2 linked regions of the Hyalangium gracile genome follow. The protein of the gene in region 1 interacts with the protein of each later gene in a pairwise test. Links are inferred from orthologs where the notes say so. Each region holds a gene or a part of one and is shown on either strand. Other genes may lie near its edges.

What was found.
Region 2: the proteins of KY572_RS10175 (region 1) and KY572_RS45700 interact in binary tests that used the Escherichia coli proteins (3 or more experiments, as listed by UniProt). The link is inferred for Hyalangium gracile from one-to-one orthologs.

Annotation. Positions count from the first base shown.
Region 1 is NZ_JAHXBG010000004.1:314,215-323,320, forward strand. What follows is about bases 3,244-6,129. They hold KY572_RS10175 (glutamate-5-semialdehyde dehydrogenase), read right to left. Parts: upstream 5,378-6,129; coding sequence 4,109-5,377; downstream 3,244-4,108. Other genes in these bases: KY572_RS10165 (23S rRNA (pseudouridine(1915)-N(3))-methyltransferase RlmH), read right to left, coding at 3,244-3,557; rsfS (ribosome silencing factor), read right to left, coding at 3,554-4,093; KY572_RS10180 (DUF1501 domain-containing protein), read right to left, coding at 5,428-6,129. Also shown: KY572_RS10150 (dienelactone hydrolase family protein), read left to right, coding at 62-838; KY572_RS10155 (hypothetical protein), read left to right, coding at 940-1,899; KY572_RS10160 (RNA ligase RtcB family protein), read right to left, coding at 1,896-3,041; more of KY572_RS10165, read right to left, coding at 3,093-3,243; more of KY572_RS10180, read right to left, coding at 6,130-6,897; KY572_RS10185 (DUF1800 domain-containing protein), read right to left, coding at 6,914-8,629; KY572_RS10190 (tetratricopeptide repeat protein), read left to right, coding at 9,018-9,106. UniProt on the Escherichia coli protein: Catalyzes the NADPH-dependent reduction of L-glutamate 5-phosphate into L-glutamate 5-semialdehyde and phosphate. The product spontaneously undergoes cyclization to form 1-pyrroline-5-carboxylate.
Region 2 is NZ_JAHXBG010000045.1:42,866-52,059, reverse strand. Bases 2,388-5,361 are described here. They hold KY572_RS45700 (sulfate/molybdate ABC transporter ATP-binding protein), read right to left. Parts: upstream 4,435-5,361; coding sequence 3,340-4,434; downstream 2,388-3,339. Other genes in these bases: cysT (sulfate ABC transporter permease subunit CysT), read right to left, coding at 5,285-5,361; cysW (sulfate ABC transporter permease subunit CysW), read right to left, coding at 4,431-5,279; KY572_RS45705 (carbohydrate-binding protein), read right to left, coding at 2,388-3,146. Also shown: KY572_RS45710 (xanthine dehydrogenase family protein molybdopterin-binding subunit), read left to right, coding at 1-1,247; more of KY572_RS45705, read right to left, coding at 1,434-2,387; more of cysT, read right to left, coding at 5,362-6,124; KY572_RS45685 (sulfate ABC transporter substrate-binding protein), read right to left, coding at 6,139-7,206; cysI (assimilatory sulfite reductase (NADPH) hemoprotein subunit), read right to left, coding at 7,210-8,898; KY572_RS45675 (assimilatory sulfite reductase (NADPH) flavoprotein subunit), read right to left, coding at 8,911-9,194. UniProt on the Escherichia coli protein: Part of the ABC transporter complex CysAWTP involved in sulfate/thiosulfate import. Responsible for energy coupling to the transport system.

The sequences.
Region 1 (9,106 bases):
GCGGAAGGTTCGTCCATTCCCCCTTGGACATGGCCTGGAGGCCATGAAGGAGCATGACGTGATGAGAAGCCTGGGTGTGTTGGTGGGGCTGCTGGCGCTGACGGCGGTGGCGAAGCCCGTCCAGAAGCCCGTGAAGTACGAGCTGAGCGGGACGAAGCTCGAGGGTGTGCTGATCTACGACGACGCGGTGAAGACGCCGCGCCCGGGCCTGGTGCTGGTCCCCAACTGGCTGGGCATCAACCCGGCCAACCTGAAGCAGGCGGTGGAGATCGCGGGCAAGGACTACATCATCTTCGTCGCGGACATGTACGGCGGGACGGTGCGGCCCAAGACTACGGACGAGGCGGGCAAGGTCTCGGGCGCGGTGAAAGGCGATCGCGTCCTCATGCGGGCCCGAGTGAACAAGGCGCTGGAGATGCTGCGCGCGGAGGGCAAGGCGGTGGGGCTGGACGGCAAGAAGCTGGGCGCCATCGGGTTCTGCTTCGGCGGCACCAGCGTGCTGGAACTGGCGCGGAGCGGCTCGGACGTGGCCGGGGTGGTGTCCTTCCACGGCGGGCTGGATGCGCCCACGCCGGCGGACGGCAAGGGCATCACCGCCAAGGTGCTCGCGCTGCACGGGGCGGAGGATCCGTACGTGCCGCCCGCGGAGGTGACGGGCTTCCAGGAGGAGATGCGCAAGCTGAAGGCGGACTGGCAGCTGGTGTCCTACGGCAACGCGGTGCACAGCTTCACCGACGTGGACGCCAACGTCCCCGGTCAGGCTCAGTACAACGCGAAGGTGGCCAAGAGGGCCTACAAGGCGATGAATGACTTCTTCGCCGAAGCCTTCGGCGGCTGAGCCAGGCGCTGCCTCGGGCCGGCAAGCAGGTTCGGCCCTGAGGAGCGGCACGCTCGGATAGGATGGCTCCGCCCGCGATGCCCCCCAGGGCTGGAGCCTCCATGTCCCCCATCCTTCGTGCCCTCACCCCCCTGGCGCTCGCCGGGCTGCTCACCCACTGCGCGACCTCCTTGGGCGCGGGGGGCGCGGCGGGAGACGCCGTGACACTGCGCTTCGCGTGGCCGGCGGGGTTCTCCTTCCAGGTGGACTCCTCCACGACGACGAGCGAGAACAAGCAGCCCCCGGAGCAGTCGGCGCAGAGCCTCCTGGTGCGGCTGGAGGAGCAGGGCGGGGAGCGGAAGCTCATCACCGAGCAGGTGATGTCGCCGGAGGAGAAGGAGGCGCTCGAGAAGCTCGGGCTGATGTCGATGCCCGTCATCGTCGTGGGGCCCAAGGGAGAGCTGCGCCGCATCGAGGGCATCGAGTCGCGAGTCGAGCAGATGGCCCGGCAGGCCGAGGACCAGGGGCTCCCGAAGGAGCAGCAGACCGAACTCTCCGAGCTGATGCGCGAGGCCCTGGAGCAGGCCACGCGGACCTGGTGGGAAGCGCTGGTGGGGAAGTGGAGCGGGCTCTCCCTGAAGCCGGGCGAGGTGGTCGAGCGGAGGAGCCAGACGACGGTGCCGCGGCTGGGAAGCAGCGCGGACACAGTGGAGCGTGTGTCCCTGAAGGAGCGGGTCGCCTGCACCGAGGGAGCCGCGGAGCAGCGCTGCGTGAGGGTCGTGCTGGAGTCCTCGCTGGATCCGAAGGGGCTCGAGCAGGCGCAAGCGGGGGCGTTGAAGAGGCTGACGTCCCTCATGAAGGCGAGCATGGGCCGGCGGGATGAGGCGATCCCGGAGATGAAGGTGACGCAGCTGAGGATCGACAGCACCGTCGAGTTCATCGCCGAGCCGGACACCCTCGTGCCCCACCGCCTGCGCACCGTGAGGAGCTCCCTCCTCGTGCTGCAGTTCCCCGATGGAGCTTCGAACAACATCGAGCTCCAGAGCGAGCAGCTCGAGCGCTTCACGCCCCAGGCTCGCTAGGAGCGCGCGCCCCCGCGCTTCTTGTAGGTGAGCAGCGGGGCCAGCGTGGCCACCACCCGGACGAGCCCCGCCTCCACCAGGTCCGTCACCACCCGGTCGATGGCCTTGTACGCGGGCGGGGCCTCCTCGAAGAGCAGGTCGCGGTCCTCGCAGATGACGTGGCTCTTGAAGGAGGTGCGGGTGAGGGACTCGGCGCTGAAGCGCTCGCGCATCCGCTCACGGGCGGTGGTGCGGTTCCACTTGCGGCCGGCGCCGTGCGCCAGGCTGTGCGCGCTCGCGGAGCCCTCTCCCACCGGGAGGACCAGGTAGCTCAGCGCGCCGCGGCTGCCGGGAATCACGACGGGGCCCTGGTCCGAAGGCGCCGCGCCCTTGCGATGCAGCCAGCAGGTACAGCCCTCCACCTCTCGCGACACGACGCTGTTGTGGCAGACGTCCAGGACGCGCCGGCCGCTGGCGCCGATGCCGTCCATCATGCGGTGGGCGATGAGCGCCCGGTTGGCTCGGCCCCAGGCCACCGCGTGGTCATGCCGCGCCAGGTACGCCCGCGCCTCGTCCGAGTCCTCCGCGAGGCCGCCGGCGCCGTGCCGGTCCACATGGGCCCTCAGCGTCGCCTCGCCCAGCCCGCGTGAGCCGGAGTGGACGAGCAGCAGCAGCCGGTCCTCCCTCAGCCCCAACGACGCGAAGGCCGGCGCGTCGTGCACTTCATCCACCCGCTGCACCTCCGCGAAGTGGTTGCCTCCGCCCACCGTCCCCAGCGCCTCCTCGAAGCCGGAGCTCTTCACCCCTTGCTCCGCGAGGAAGGCCGCCGTGTTCCCTTCCCACGGCCCATCGAGATCCAACCGCGCCGCCCACCGCTCTGGCTTCGCCTTGCGCACCGCCAGCTCCACGTCCCACAGCCCCATGCCACAGCCGATGTCATTGCCGACGAGGAAGGGGTAGAGGAAGCCCTCGGAGGCGAGCGCGGCGCCCACCGGCGCTCCCTTGCCTGGATGGAGATCCGGCAGCCCTACCGCCAGGCGCATGCCGGGAAATCGCGCCACCGCTTCCAGCTGCCGGAGGGCCTCGCCTTCCATCCAGGATTGGGAGGAGGCAATGACTCGAACTCGGGCGCTCGGGGGACTCGCAGTGGGGGAGGTCATCATGGGCCGCCGGACGCCAGGCCCGAAAACCTCCTGACGCTCCGACGCCCCGCGTCACTTGTGGTACGGCTCACCCTTGATGAGGGTGAAGGCGCGGTAGAGCTGCTCGACGAGCACCAGCCGTGCCAGCCGGTGTGGCAGCGTCATCCGGGACAGCGAGAGCGTGAGGTGGGCAGCCTGGCGGACGCTCTCGTCCAGCCCCTCGTCTCCGCCGATGACGAAGAGCAGATCCTTCGCGCCCGTCTGCGCCTTGGCCACGTATCGGCTGAGCTCCACCGAGTCCAGCTGCTTGCCGCGCTCGTCCATGGCCACCAGCCAGTCCTGGGGCTTGAGGCGCCCGAGGATGGCCTGGGCCTCGGCGGCCTTGGCATCTCCGGGCTTGAGCTTCTTGCCGCTGGCCTCGGGCAGCTCCACCAGCTCGAAGCGCGTGTAGTGCGCCAGTCGAGAGGCATACTCCTGGACGCCCGGCGCGAAGAGGCCCGAGCGGTCCTTGCCTATCGAGAGGAGGCGGACCTTCAGGAGAGCTTCTCCCGGGGCGCGTCGGCCCAGAGGCCCTCGAGATCGTAGAAGGCGCGCACGTCGTTGAGGAACAGGTGCGCCACCACCTCGCCGTAGTCGAGCAGCACCCACTGGCCCGTCTCCGTGCCCTCGGTGCCCGTGGGGTGGAGGCCGTCCTCCGTCTTCACCTTGACGTGGACGTTCTCGGCCATGGCGCTCACCTGTCGGTCGCTCTCGCCCGAGGCCAGGACGATGTAGTCCGCGTAGGAGGCCATGCCGCGCACGTCCAGCACGAGCACGTCCGAGGCCTTCTTGTCGAGCAGCAGCTGGGCAATCTTGTGCGCCAGCGCCTTCGCGCGGGGGTTCTCGGGTGGGCCGGCGGGCAGCTCCGGCGGCGCCGCGGGGAGGGTGGACTTCTTCCGCGCCCCCTTGGTGGGTGCCAGCCTGCGGCGCGCCGGGAGCTTCTTGCCCGTCGGCTTCTTGCCGCGCGCCGCCGGTGTCTTCTTCGCGCCACTCTTCGCCTTCTGGGAACTCGTCTTCTTCTTCTTCAGTGCCATGTGTGGGGGGCCACCCTAGCGCACCTGACCGCGTCCGTGGACGACGTACTTCTGACTCGTCAACTCTCGTAACCCCATGGGGCCGAAGGCGTGCAGCCGGCTGGTGGAGATTCCAATCTCCGCCCCCAGCCCCAGCTCCCCCCCGTCGTTGAAGCGCGTGGAGGCGTTCCACATCACCCCGCTGGCCGTCACCTCCCGGGTGAAGCGGCTGGCCGCCGCCTCGTCCGCGGTGACGATGGCCTCGGTATGTTCACTGCCGTAACGGGCGATGTGCGCCAGCGCCGCGTCCAGGTCCTTCACCACCCGTACGGCGAGGATGAGGTCCAGGAACTCGCGGCCGTAGTCGTCCTCGGCGGCGGGCTTCACCGGCACGCCGGCCCGGCTGAGCACCGCCACGGTGGTGGGGCAGCCGCGCAGCTCCACCTGCTTGTCCACCAGTGCACGGGCGACGGTGGGCAGGAAGCGCTCGGCCACGGCCCGGTCCACCAGCAGACACTCGGCGGCGTTGCAGACGCCGGGGCGGCTGGCCTTGGCGTTCACGGTGATGCGCGCGGCCATGTCCAGGTCCGCCGCCTCGTGCACGTACACGTGGCAGACGCCCTTGTAGTGCTTCACCACGGGGATGCGCGCGTTCTCCGCCACGAAGCGGATGAGCCCCTCGCCGCCTCGGGGGATGCACAAATCGATGAGCCCCTCCAGCTTGAGCAGTTCCAGGAGGGACTCGCGCTCGCCGGCGGGCACCACCTGGATGGAGTGCTCGGGGAGCCCCGCCTCTTGCAGGCCCGCCTGGAGCGCCTGGGCGATGGCCTGGTTGGAGCGCGCGGACTCGCTGCCGCCGCGCAGGAGCACGGCGTTGCCGCTCTTGAGGCACAGGGCGGCGGCGTCGCTCGTCACGTTGGGGCGGGACTCGTAGATCATCAGCACCACGCCCAGGGGCAGGCGCACCTTGCGAATCTGAAGGCCGTTGGGGCGCTTCCAGTGCTCCGTCTCCTCGCCCACGGGGTCCTTCAGGTCCGCCACCGCTTCCACGGCGCGGGCCATGGCCTCCAGGCGCTGGGCGTCCAGCAGGAGCCGGTCCACGAAGGCCGCGTTCCTGCCCGCCGAGCGGGCGGCCGACACGTCCTCGGCGTTGGCGGCGAGGATGGCGGGGGCGGCCGAGCGCAGGTGGCGGGCCATGCTCCGCAGCGCCTCATCCTTCTGGCGCGTGGGGGCGATGGCGAGCGTCCGGGAGGCCGCCCGGGCGTTCTCGGCGAGGGGGCGCACGTCTTCCTTGGCAACCGTCATGGCTCCTCCTCTATCAGAGGTGCATGAGCAATGCCCGGTTGGCGCGAGGCTCAAGCCATGAAGCCCAGGTCCTTCACCGAGAAGTGCGAGAGGTTGGGGAAGATGAGCTCCAGGTCCGTCTCGGACACCCCGAACCAGCGGGCCAGCGTGGCCGCGTACTGGTCCACGGAGAGCGCGGGCAGCAGCGCGCCGTTGCCCAGCAGATCGGGGCTGAGGAAGTCATCGCCGCTGGCGGACCGCAGGCTGTAGTCGGGGAAGCGGCCGTACAGGTCCCCGCCCTTGACGGCTCCGCCCATGACGAAGTGGTGCGAGCCCCACCCATGGTCCGAGCCACCGCCGTTGGTGCCCAGGGTGCGGCCGAACTCGGAGGAGGTGAAGGTGGTCACCTGGTTGCGCATCCCCAGGCCTCCCAGCACCGCGTCGAAGTAGCCCAGCGCGTGGCTCACCTGCGAGAGCAGGTTGGCGTGGTCCCTGAGCTGGTTCTGGTGCGTGTCGAAGCTGGACAGGCTGGCGAAGAACACCTGCCGCTTGACGCCCAGGGCCTGGCTGGCGGTGATCATCCGGGCGATGATCTGGAACTGGTGCGCCAGCGGGCTGTACATCTTCGTGTACGTCAGCGGGTTGTCGTACTGCAGGAGCGGATCCATCCAGAAGGGCGCGCTGCCGTAGGGCGCCACGTTGGGGTTGGGCAGCGCGCCGCGCAGGATGCGCTCGCTGTTCATGGAGCGCTGCGACACCGCCACCACGTCCGCTTCGAGCACGTGGCTGCTCCGACTGCCGCCCACCACCCGCTCCAGCGCCGAGGCCAGCTGCGTGGAGCCATACACCTGGTTGCCGCCGTCCGAGCCCATCCGGATGGCGCCCGTCGCGCCCAGCTGGTACTGGCGCGCGGCGTTGCCCACCAGCCACAGGGCGTTGCCGGTGGCCGACACGCAGGTGAAGTTGCTGGCGCTTCCGTTGGCCGCCAGCATCAGGTCCCCCATGCGCCCGCCCCAGCCCTTGAGGTTGCCTTCCGGCTGGAAGGCCTGCCAGACGGCCTGCTGATCACTGTGGGAGAAGAGCTTGGGCGGGCGGGGGTAGTCGGAGGTGTTGTACTGCTCCTTGGTGGTGGGTTGGCACAGCGGGCCCACGTTGGGCACGATGGCCAGGCGCTTGAGCGCGAACAGCTCCTGCAGCCGCGCGAGCCTCGGGTTCAGCGCGAAGGTGCGGCCCCGCGCGTTGACGGGGGAGATGGGCAGCAGCTTGCTCGGGTCCAGGGCCAGCACCTCGAGGCTGCTCGCGCGCGCCGTGGTGTAGGCCCTCCAGGAGCTGGCATCCGTGGCGAGCACGGTGTTGAAGGGATCATTGCCACCCGTGAGGAACAGACAGACCAGGGCCTTGTAGTCGGTGGGGGCGCTCTGGGCGGCGGCCTCGCCCAGGGACATCAGGTTCAAGGCGAACGGCGCCCGGGCCACCCCCAACAGCGAGGTCAGCAGGCCGGTGCGGCGGAGGAACTCTCGGCGAGAGGTAGCGCGGCTCATGGAGGCCTTTCGGGGCTCACTTCTGGACGATGAACTCGGGTGAGGCCACGGTGAGGAGCGCGGCGGCGCGCACCCGGTTGCGGCGCGCCGCCTCCACCTGGGCCTGGTTGGAGCCGTTGGGCACGGGCACCAGGATGGCGCCCACGGCGGCCACGAGCTCGCTCCGCAGCGTCGGGGGCATCTGCCCATAGAGGAACAGCTGGTTCATGCGCTCCACCAGCTCGGTGGGCGAGTCGGCGAGCGCCAGCTCCGGCGACGAGCCGCTCACGTTGAAGTCCAGCTGCACGTCCCGGCGCGTGGCCCGCGCATCCAGCCCGAAGTGGCCCACGCCATACTGGAGCGCGTCCCGCATGAAGTTCACGTAGCCCGCCGCGGAGGTCTCGTGGACGAGCTGCATCTCGGGCACGGTGAGCCCCAGGGCTCCGGCCTGGGTGCCAGGGGGCACATGGCCGGGCATGAAGAAGTTGAACACGCTCGGGGCGCGCAGCGGCGTCTGCCCCAGGAGGTAGCTCGGGTCATCCGTGAAGCCCACCAGGAAGGAGGCCGAGTCGGAGTGAGCCCTCAGCGCTCGCAGCACGTTGGTCAGGCGCACCACCGGCTCGCGAATCTTTCCGAAGGTGGGGTCCGCCAGCTTCGTCATGTCCCGGGCCTCGGGATCCAGCAGCACCGCGCGGATGACGGCCTTCATGTCCCCGCGGACGCCCGCCCCGTTGTTGGCGAAGGCCGAGGCCACCCGGTACACGTAGTCCGGCGAGGGGTGGCTGGTGACGAGCCGCTGGATGAGCTGCCGGGCCAGGAAGGGCCCCACGTTGGGGTGCTGGAACAGCGTGTCCAGGGCCACCTGGAGGCTGGCGGCCGGATCCGACTCGGCCTGGGGAGCGATCACCGCCCTGAGGAAGCGCTTCTCCTGCCGCGAGTGGTACTGGGGATAGCTGCGCATCGCCCTGTAGAGCCGGGTGAAATCCTGCTCTCCCTCGGCGGTGCGCCCCGCGTAGAAGCAGTTGATGTCCGGGCCGGCGGGGCAGGCCCAGCTCCAGCCGGTGAACACCCGGGCCAGGTTGACGACGTCGCTCTGCGAGTAGGTGAGCAGGGCAGTGCCATCCGCGCCCAGCACCCGCGTGCCGTCCGGGTTGAGCACGTGCAGCCCGATGGAGAACAGCTGCATCACCTCGCGTGCGAAGTTCTCGTCCGGGTGACGCCCCAGCAGCGCGTTGCCCTTCTGGTTGCGGATGTGGGACAGGTACAGGCCCATCATCGGGTGGAGCGACACCGCCTCCAGCAGCTCGCGGTAGTTGCCGAAGCCCTTCTGGCCCAGCATGTCCAGGTAGCCGGCCGCGCCCTGCGGGCTCTCGCCCACGGAGGTGTCCACCATGGAGATGACGAGGATCTCGGACAGCGCGAAGGCCACGCGCTGGCGGAGCTGATCCGTGCCGGTGACGGCCTGCTTCCAGAAGCTGTCGAGCACCTCGCGCTGGCCGGCGCTGGCCAGGGGCTGGGTCGCCTTGAGCCGGCTGTCCGCGGCCTCCCAGGAGAGCCGGTGCAGGCTCTGGGGCAGCGCGAACTGCTCGTCGAGCCAGGCCCTGTAGCCGATGGCCATGAGCCGATCCACCTCCGCGTCGGTGGGGCCGAACGTCGCCTGGGTGAGGAAGCGCGCCGCCTCGGCGCGGGTGGCCGGTAGGTCGGAGGGGGCCAGTGGGCCGCCACCGTCCGTGTTCATGCCTCCGTCCGACATCGACGCGTCCCCGTCCTCCTCTCCGCACATGGGGCTCGAGAAGCTGCCGCCGTGGGCGAGCCCCTCGTCGGAAGCTCCGCCGCACGCGAGCAAGCCCCAGGCCGCCACGAGGGTGAAGAGGGGAACGAGGAGGTGACATCGCGGACGAGAGGCCCGGGCGTCTGAGAAGGGATTGGACGGGAGACGCATGAATATTTGATACAAAAGCGAAGAATTTCCATGCACGAGACTTTGGCCTGTCCTGGAGTTCAGGATGCCTTTTGACCCGGTAAAGACAGACATGGCTTTGTGCTCTGGACACCCAGGTGTGGGAGGGCACGCGGGGGGCTTGACTCAGGGGCTGCGAGCAGTGGAGGGCCAGGGGCGCACGTCTCCCTTGGCAACCGTCGTGGCTCTCCTCTATCAGGGGGGCATGAGCGATGCCCGGTTGGAGCAGTTCAAGCAGATGGCGGCGGAGTTTCCCGACTCGCCCATGGC
Region 2 (9,194 bases), on another replicon or contig:
GCGTCATCGAGGCCGATTACCACATCCCCCACCTGCCGCACGTGCCCATGGAGCCGCCGGTCGCGGTGGCCCGCTTCGAGAACGGCGCCTGCGAGGTGTGGGCCCCCACGCAGAACCCGCAGGCGGCGCGCACGGAGGCGGCGCGTGTGCTGGGGCTCGGCGAGGACAAGGTCCAGGTCCACGTCACGTTCCTGGGAGGCGGCTTCGGGCGCAAGTCCAAGGCGGACTTCGTCTCGGAGGCGGCGTGGCTGGCCAGGGAGGTGGGCGTGCCGGTGCGCGTGCAGTGGACGCGCGAGGACGACGTCCAGCACGACTTCTACCACTCCGTGAGCGCGCAGCGGCTGAGCGCGGGTCTCGACGCCCAGGGCAAGGTCGTCGCCTGGCGGCATCGTACGGCGTTCCCATCGATCGGAACGCTCTTCGGCGCGCCGGGTAAGCCCGGGGCGGGAGATCTGCAGCAGGGCGTGCTGGATCTCGCGCTCTCGGTGCCCAACGTCCGCGCGGAGGCCTGCGATGCGACCGCCTATACGCGCATCGGCTGGCTGCGGTCCGTGTACAACATCTTCCACGCGTTCTCGGTGAACTCGTTCATCGACGAGCTCGCCCACGCCCGGGCGGAGGATCCTCGCGACGTGCGGCTGGAGCTGATCGGGCCGCCGCGAGTGGCGACGCTGAAGGAGCTCGGCATCGAGAAGCTGCCGAACTACGGCATGTCCGTGGAGCAGCACCCGGTGGACGCCGGGCGCCTGCGCCGCGTGGTCGAGCGCGTCACGGAGCTGTCGCGCTGGAGCGACCGGAAGAAGGACGGCCGGGCCCTGGGGCTCGCGGCGCACCGGAGCTTCCTCTCGTACGTGGCGGTGGTGGCGTCGGTGGTGCGCAACAAGAGCGGGAAGATCTCGGTGGACGAGGCCTGGGTCGTGGTGGATGCCGGCACGGTCATCAACCCGGATCGCGTCCGCTCCCAGATGGAGGGCTCGGTCGTCTTCGGGATGAGCATCGCCTTCCACGGCGCCATCACGATGAAGGGCGGCGTGACGCAGCAGTCGAACTTCCGCGACTTCAAGCTGGTGCGCATCGGCGATGCGCCGCGGAAGATCCACGTCGACATCATCCAGAGCGACGGGCCGCCGGGAGGCATCGGCGAGCCGGGGGTGCCGCCCGTGGCTCCGGCCATCGCGAACGCCATCTTCGCGCTCACCGGGAAGCGCTACCGCGAGCTCCCTCTCAGCCGGGAGCTCCACGTCTGAGCTGATTCGCACCCTCGGCCTGCGGTCCGGGTGGCGCCGTACGGGCTCGGGCAGAGCAGCTCACGGACCCACAGCCCGGGAACACAGGTCGCGGGTCCCTCGCTGCGGGGCGGGTCCCCCCGTCGCTGACGGGTCCGCCCGCCCCGGCGTCCCGCTCTCCCTGGGACCACTCCTTGGATGCGCGGATCAGGGCGCGGGGTCCAGCAGGCCGACCCCTCGCTGGGCCCACTCGCTGCCGCGCTCCGTGCGGAAGTCATCGACCGGCAGAGGCAGGAGCTCCCAGAGGGCTGGATTCTCCGGCGGCACCTTGTTGGTGTTGGTGGAGCGCGCCCGGTAGAGCTGCCCGTCGTGCATCACCAGCGCGCCCGCCGGGTACGTCACCTCCGGAGTGTTCGGGGCCAGGGTGGCGCGGTCCGTCCACATCTCGAGCTGTCGCGTGGTGGTTCCCGCGGGCAGCCCTGTGTTGACGAACTGCAGCACCGGGACGGTGCCGTTCACGTTGCCGGTCGCGGTTACCACTCCCGCGCTGCCACTCCCTCCGTTGAGCCCCTGGACGAGCTTGCGCGGGCCCTCCCACCGGTTGTCCTTCAACGTGACGGGAGAGGTGATCGTGCCCGCGAGCCTGAAGACGACACCCGGATCCGTCGCGGTCGGGTAGACGCTCGAGTAGCCGAAGTCGAGCCCGCGGAACGCGTTGCGCTCCCAGAGGTAGCTGGAGCCCGCACCGGACGTGCCGCCAAAGTAGAGCCCCAGGCTCAGCGTGTCCGCGAAGTAGTTGTCGGTGAACCGCACGTTCAGCGGCGCGTCCCCTGCCTCCGGGCCGGCGAAGAAGTTCAGCAGCGCGCCCGCCCCGCCCAGGAAGACGTTGTGGTGGAAGCGGATGTCCCCGCCCCGCACCTGCGCCTGCGAGTTGTTGTCCTGGTAGGTCTGGAAGGCCGCACGCCAGTCGATCGCGCCGAAGGCGAAGACGTTGTGGTGGATCTCCGCGCCCTCTCCCAGGTTCTGCACCTGGAGCGCCTCGGTGCCGGTGCGCACGAACCGGTTGTTGTAGACCTTCAGCTGGGCCCCAAGCGGCGTCGGCGGGGCCTGCGTCGAGCCGACGTAGATGCCCTCGCTGGCCGTGTCGTGGATGTAGAGATCGTGCAGCTTGATGCCCTCGAGCGGCGGCACCGTTCCTCCACTGCCAGCCCGGTTGATGCGCAGCGCCGCGAAGCCCGAGCGGGTGATCTCCACGAACTCCACTTCGAAGTGGCTGGCATCGCCGATCCCCAGGCCCATGTGCCCGCCGTTCAGGAATATGTCATCGCTCAGGAAGCCATAGCGGTTGCGCGACGTCGCGTAGGCGCCGCACCGGTGGCCCGGGAAGTCCTCGTGGCCAGTGCCCGAGACAGGATCGTACCGGCCCGTGAGGACCCAGTTCCTGCCGCCCCCCATCGACCAGATGTAGCCCTGCGTGCTTCCCGCCCGAGGCCGGATCAGCACCTGCCCGCCCTTGTTGGTGATGATCAGCGGCCGGTCCGCCGTGCGCGTCGGCAGGTTGCCCAGGTTGATGAGCGTGTAGTTCCCCGCCTGGACGTAGAGCCGATCCAGCGTGCTCCAGTCCACCGAGGGGAAGCGCGCCTGCACGTCCGGGATGTAGAGCTCGCCGCCGCTGTTCGGCGCAGGCAGCGTGAACGTGTTCGTCGGCGCCCCGAAGCGCCCGAAGGCCTCGCAGGGAGGCACTCCGCCATCCGTGCCTCCATCTCCGGGGCCCGTGTGGAGGCCCCCATCTGGCCCATCCTGTCCACCCGCGTCCGCGCCGGTGCCTCCGTCCGGTGTCTCCTCTTCCTCGGGAGACGAGGTGCAACCCACGAAGCCGGTGGCGAGGACCATCAAGGCGATGAACAGGTGTCTGCGCATGCATGCACTCCTGGAGAACCGAGGCCAAGGGAGCGTGCGGAAGAGCAACTTCCGCGCCTCCATAGTGCGTGCATGGTTTTCAGGAATCCCAGCGCCTTGGAGATATCGCCCGAGGAGGGCGGGTGTCGCACCGCAGAGGGCGCACCCCCCCACTGTGAGGGGCGCAGTCACCAGGGGCTGAGGCGAACAGCGCTCAGATGGAGAAGTCTCCCACGAAGACGCGGGCGGTGCGCACGTCCGCGTGCACGGAGTCTCCCTCCACCACGCCGAGCTGATCGAACTCGTTGCGTGGCACCTCCACCGTCACGGTGTCTCCCGTGGGCAGCTTGAGCAGGACCTTCACGTGTCCGCCCACGGGCTTGAGCCGCTCCACACGGCCCGTGGAGACCCCATTGGCTCCGTGGGTGCCGTTGACGCCATTCACGGTGTTGCCGTGCGGCTTCTTCGCCAGCTTGATGTCGTGCGGCCGGACGAACGCGCGCACGGCCTGGCCCTCTTGCGCGCTCTCGGGCGCGGCGACGATGAGCGAGCCCAGCTCGGCCCGGCCCTCGCGGACGTGGCCCTTCAGGATGCTCGTGCCGCCGACGAAGGAGGCGACGAACGGCGTGGCGGGCCGGTCGTAGATGTCCGCGGGCGAGCCGGCCTGGGCCACGCGGCCTTCCTCCATGACGACCACGTGCTGGGAGATCTCCAGCGCCTCTTCCTGGTCGTGCGTCACCAGCAGCGTCGTCACACCGGTCTGTACGTGGAGCTCATGCAGCCACTCGCGCAGCTCCACGCGGACGCGCGTGTCCAGCGCTCCGAAGGGCTCGTCCAGCAGGAGCAGCTTCGGACGGATGGCCAGGGCTCGCGCGAACGCCACGCGCTGCCGCTGTCCGCCCGAGAGCTGGCCCGGGTAGCGCTGCCCCAGCTCCTCGAGCTGCACCAGCTTGAGCATCTCGTCCACGCGCGCCTCGGACTCCGCGCGCGGGAGCCGACGGACGCTCAGCCCGAAGGCGATGTTCTCCCGCACCGTCATGTGCTTGAAGAGCGCGTAGCTCTGGAACACCACGCCGATGCCGCGCTTCTGCACGGGCAGGCTCGTGCAGTCCACCCCGTCGATCTGGATGCTGCCTTCGTCCGGGAACTCCAGCCCGGCAATGAGCCGCAGGAGCGTGGACTTGCCGGCGCCCGACGGGCCCAGCAGCGTGGTGATGGCGCCCGCTGGCGCCCGGAAGGACACGTCCGAGACAGCCGGAGTGCCCCCGGTGGTGAAGCGCTTGGTCAGTCTCTCGACGATGACGCTCATGAGGCTTCCGCCTTCCATTCCACGTACTTCTTCAAGACCAGGGTGACGAGCGCGAGCACCGTCAGCAGCGAGGCCGCGGCGAAGGCGCCGACGAAGTCGTACTCGTTGTAGAGAATCTCCGCGTGGAGCGGCAGCGTGGTGGTCACGCCGCGGATGTGCCCGGACACCACCGACACGGCGCCGAACTCGCCCATCGCTCGCGCGTTACAGAGGATGACGCCGTAGAGCACGCCCCACTTCACCTTCGGCAGCGTCACGCGCAGGAACGTGGTCCAGCCGCTCGCGCCCAGCGTGAGGGCCGCCTCCTCCTCGTCGCTGCCCTGGGCCTGCATCACCGGCAGCACCTCGCGCGCCACGAAGGGGAACGTGATGAAGAGCGTGGCCAGCACGATGCCGGGCACGGAGAAGATGATGTGGATGTCATGCTCGGCCAGCCACGGCCCCAGCCACCCCTGCCGCCCGAAGAGCAGCACGAAGATGAGGCCCGCGATCACCGGCGAGACGCTGAAGGGCAGGTCGATCAGCGTGAGGAGCAGGTCCCTCCCGCGGAACTTGAACCGGGCGATGAGCCACGCGGCGGCCAGGCCGAAGACGAGGTTGATGGGGACGGCGATCACCGCCGCCAGCAGCGTCAGCCGGATGGCGGCCCAGGCCTCTGGCGTCGCCAGGGCGCTCAGGTACTCACCCACGCCCTTCTGGAAGGCGAAGGTGAAGACCGCCACCAGCGGGACGAACAGGAACAGCCCCATGAACAGCAGGGCGCCACCGATCAGCAGCCAGCGCAGCGGCGCGGAGCTGGCCTGGACATGGGCCCTGCGTTGGAGTTGGAGCGAGGGGGCATGCATGGGAGCTATCCGGGCCGGACTTCGAACCGGCGCTGGGTCCAGCGCTGGAGCAGGTTGATGGCCAGCAGCAGCGCGAACGAGGCGGTGAGCATCACGACCGCGATGGCCGTGGCACCCGCGTAGTCGTACTGCTCCAGCCGCGTGACGATGAGCAGCGGAGCGATCTCCGTACGCATGGGCATGTTGCCGGAGATGAAGACGACGGAGCCGTACTCACCGATGGCTCGCGCGAGTGCCAGGGTGAAGCCGCTCAGCAGCGCCGGCAGGACGGCGGGGAAGATGACGCGCGTGAAGGTCTGCCAGGGCGTCGCCCCGAGCGTGGCGGCCGCCTCCTCCACGTCCGCGTCGATGTCCTCGAGCACCGGCTGCACGGTACGCACCACGAAGGGCAGCCCGATGAAGGTGAGCGCCACCACCACACCCAGGGAGGTGAAGGCCACCTGGATGCCAGCGGCCTCGAGGTAGTGCCCATACCAGCCGTTGCGCGAGTACAGGCTGGTGAGCGTCAGCCCCGCGACCGCCGTGGGCAGGGCGAACGGCAGGTCCACCAGGGCATCCACCAGGCTCTTGCCGGGGAAGCGGTAGCGTACCAGCACCCAGGCCACGAGCAGACCGAACACGGCGTTGAGCAGCGCGGCCACCGCCGCGGCTCCGAAGGTGAGCCGGTACGCGGCCAGGGCTCGCGGCGAGGCCACGGCCTCCCAGAAGTGCGCCCACGTCAGGGTGAACGTCTTCAGGAACAGGCCGGACAGCGGCAGGAGCACGAGCAGGCCCAGGTAGAGCCAGCTCATGCCCAGCGACAGTCCGAAGCCGGGGAGGATGCGGCGGCGAGCGCGGGAGGCCATGGCGGGGCTGCGGCTCACTGCGCCTTGGGAGCGTAGATGAGATCGAACACGCCGCCGTCGTCGAAGTGCGCCTTCTGCGCCTTCTTCCAGCCGCCGAGCACCTCATCGATGGTGAAGAGGCTCACGGTGGGGAAGTGGCTGGCGTACTTCGCGGCGATGGCCTGCGAGCGCGGGCGGTAGTGGTGCTTCGCGGCCAGTTCCTGGCCCGCGTCCGAGTAGAGGTACTGGAGGTAGGCCTCCGCGACCGCCCGGGTCCCCCGCCGATCGACGTTCTTGTCCACGATGGTGACGGGCGGCTCGGCGAGGATGGTGTCGGACGGGACGATGATCTCGAACTTGTCCTTGCCCACCTCGTCGGTGAGCAGGAGCGCCTCGTTCTCCCAGGCGATGAGCACGTCCCCGAGGCCGCGCTCGGCGAAGGTGGTGGTGGAGCCTCGCGCGCCCGAGTCCAGCACCGGGACGTTGCGGTAGAGGCTGGAGACGAACTCGCGGGCCTTGGCCTCGTCACCGCCGGCCTTGCGCAGGGCGTGGCCCCAGGCCGCCAGGTAGTTCCACCGCGCTCCGCCCGAGGTCTTCGGGTTGGGAGTGATGACGGCGAGGCCCGGCTGGATGAGATCCTCCCAGTCGCGGATGTTCTTGGGGTTGCCCTTGCGCACCACGAAGACGATGGCGGAGGTGTACGGCGAGCTGTTGTTCGGCAGCCGCGTCTGCCAGTTCTCCGGGATCAGGCTCCCCTTGTCGTGGAGCATGTCCACGTCATAGGCGAGCGCCAGCGTGACGATGTCCGCATCCAGCCCGTCGATGACGGCGCGCGCCTGCTTCCCCGAGCCGCCGTGGGACTGTTTGATGGACACCTTCGTGCCGTGCGTCGCCTCCCAGTGCTTCGCGAAGGCGGCGTTGAACTCCTCGTAGAGCTCCCGCGTCGGGTCGTAGGAGACGTTGAGCAGGGTAAGGGGCTCGCCCGCCGCGTTGCTGGGCTTCGAGCACGCGCTCAGCGCCAGCAGCAGGCCGGGCAGGAGGATCAGCAGGGAGGAGCTCAGCAGCCAGGAGAGGGAGCGGCGCTCATGAGCAATGGGGGACATAGGTCAGCTCGGAAGAGAAGGAGGAGGGGAGGAGACGTGGCCCGCGCGCACCGTGAAGTCGCCGAAGCCCTCACCGGGCTGGCGCTCCCGCGCGTAGGCGGCGAACAGCGGCTCGAGCGCCCCGAGGACGCCGGCCTCGTCGATGTTCTCGCGATAAAGGCGGTTGAGGCGCTGGCCACGCACATCTCCGCCCAGGAACAGGTTGTAGCGGCCTGGAGCCTTTCCCACGAGGGCGATCTCGGCCAGGTAGGGGCGCGCACAACCGTTGGGACATCCCGTGATGCGCAGGAGGAGCTTCTCCTTCTCCAGGCCATGCACCGCCAGGCGCTCCTCGATCCGGCTGACGATCGTGGGCAGGTAGCGCTCGGCCTCGGCCATGGCCAGGCCGCACGTGGGCAGCGCCACGCAGGCGAGCGCGTTGAGCAGCAGCGGGCTCGAGCGGAGGAAGCCATCCAGGCCATGGGCCGCCACGAGCGCTTCGATCTCCGCGCGAGACTCGGGCGGGATGCCCGCGATGACGAGGTTCTGGTTCGGCGTGAGCCGGAAGTCGCCCTTGTGCACCCGGGCGATCTCCCGCAGCCCCGTGAGCAGCTTCGCGCCGGGCAGGTCCGCCACCCGGCCGCTCTCCAGGCGCAGCGTCAGGTGCCAGCGCCCGTCATGGCCCTGCTTCCACCCGAACAGGTCGCCGTTGTGCTCGAAGGTGAAGGGACGCGCGGGCTGCAGGGAGAAGCCGAGCCGCTTCTCCAACTCGGACACGAACCAGGCGATGCCTCGATCCTCGATGGTGTACTTCAGCCGCGCGTGCTTGCGGTTGGTCCGGTCCCCGAAGTCCCGCTGGACCTTCACCACGTTCTCCGCGACCACGAGCATCTGCTCGGGCGGAACGAAGCCGATGACGTCCGCCAGGCGCGGGAAGGTGGCGGCGTCGCCGTGGGTGGCGCCCATGCCGCCGCCGACGACGACGTTGAAGCCGAGCAGCCGGTCCTCCTCGTAGATGGCGATGAAGCCCAGGTCCTGCGAGAAGACGTCCACGTCGTTGATGGGCGGCACCGCGATAGCGGCCTTGAACTTCCGGGGCAGGTAGGTGGAGCCGAGGATGGGCTCCTCGTCGCCGCCGGCCACCTTCTCCTTGTCCAGCCAGATCTCGTAGTAGGCCTGCGTCTTCGGCAGCAGGTGCTCGGACAGGCGCACCGCCCAGCGGTACACCTCCTCGTGCACGCGCGAGTCCACCGGGTTCGGGTTGCACACCACGTTGCGGTTGACGTCTCCGCAGGCGGCCAGCGTGTCCATCAGCGCCGCGTTCATTCCCGCGATGGTGGGCTTGAGGTCCGTCTTGATGACGCCATGGAGTTGGAAGGCCTGGCGCGTGGTGATGCGCAGCGTGCCGTTCGCATACCGCTTCGAGAGCGCGTCCAGCGCGAGCCACTGGGCCGGCGTGCAGACGCCTCCAGGCAGGCGGGTGCGGATCATGAAGTCGTAGGCCGGCTCGAGCTTCTGCTGCCGGCGCTCCTCGCGCAGATCCCGATCATCCTGCTGGTAGCTGCCGTGGAACTTGATGAGCTGGGTGTCGGGCGCGGCCAGTCCGCCGCTCACCGGGTCGGCCAGGCTCTCGGCGAGCGTCCCGCGCAGGAAGTTGCTCTTCGCCTTGATGTGCTCGGTCTCGGAGAGCGCCGGGGGCTTGTTCGTGCTCATGTCTCTGCTCGCTCAGTAGATGTCGCGCTGGTACCGCTGCTCGTCTCGCAGGGTGTCGAGCCAGGCCGCCGCGTCCTCGCGGCTCCGGCCCCCTTGGGTGGAGATGATGTCCAGGAGCGCCGCGTGGACGTCTGGCGCCATCCGCTGGGCCTCGCCGCACACGTAGAGGTGGGCGCCGCCCTCCAGCCACGCGTAGACGTCCTTGCCCGCCTCGCGCAGGCGCTGCTGCACGTAGATCTTCTCCGCCTGGTCGCGGGAGAAGGCCAGCGAGATGCGGTGCAGTTCGCCCTTCTTCA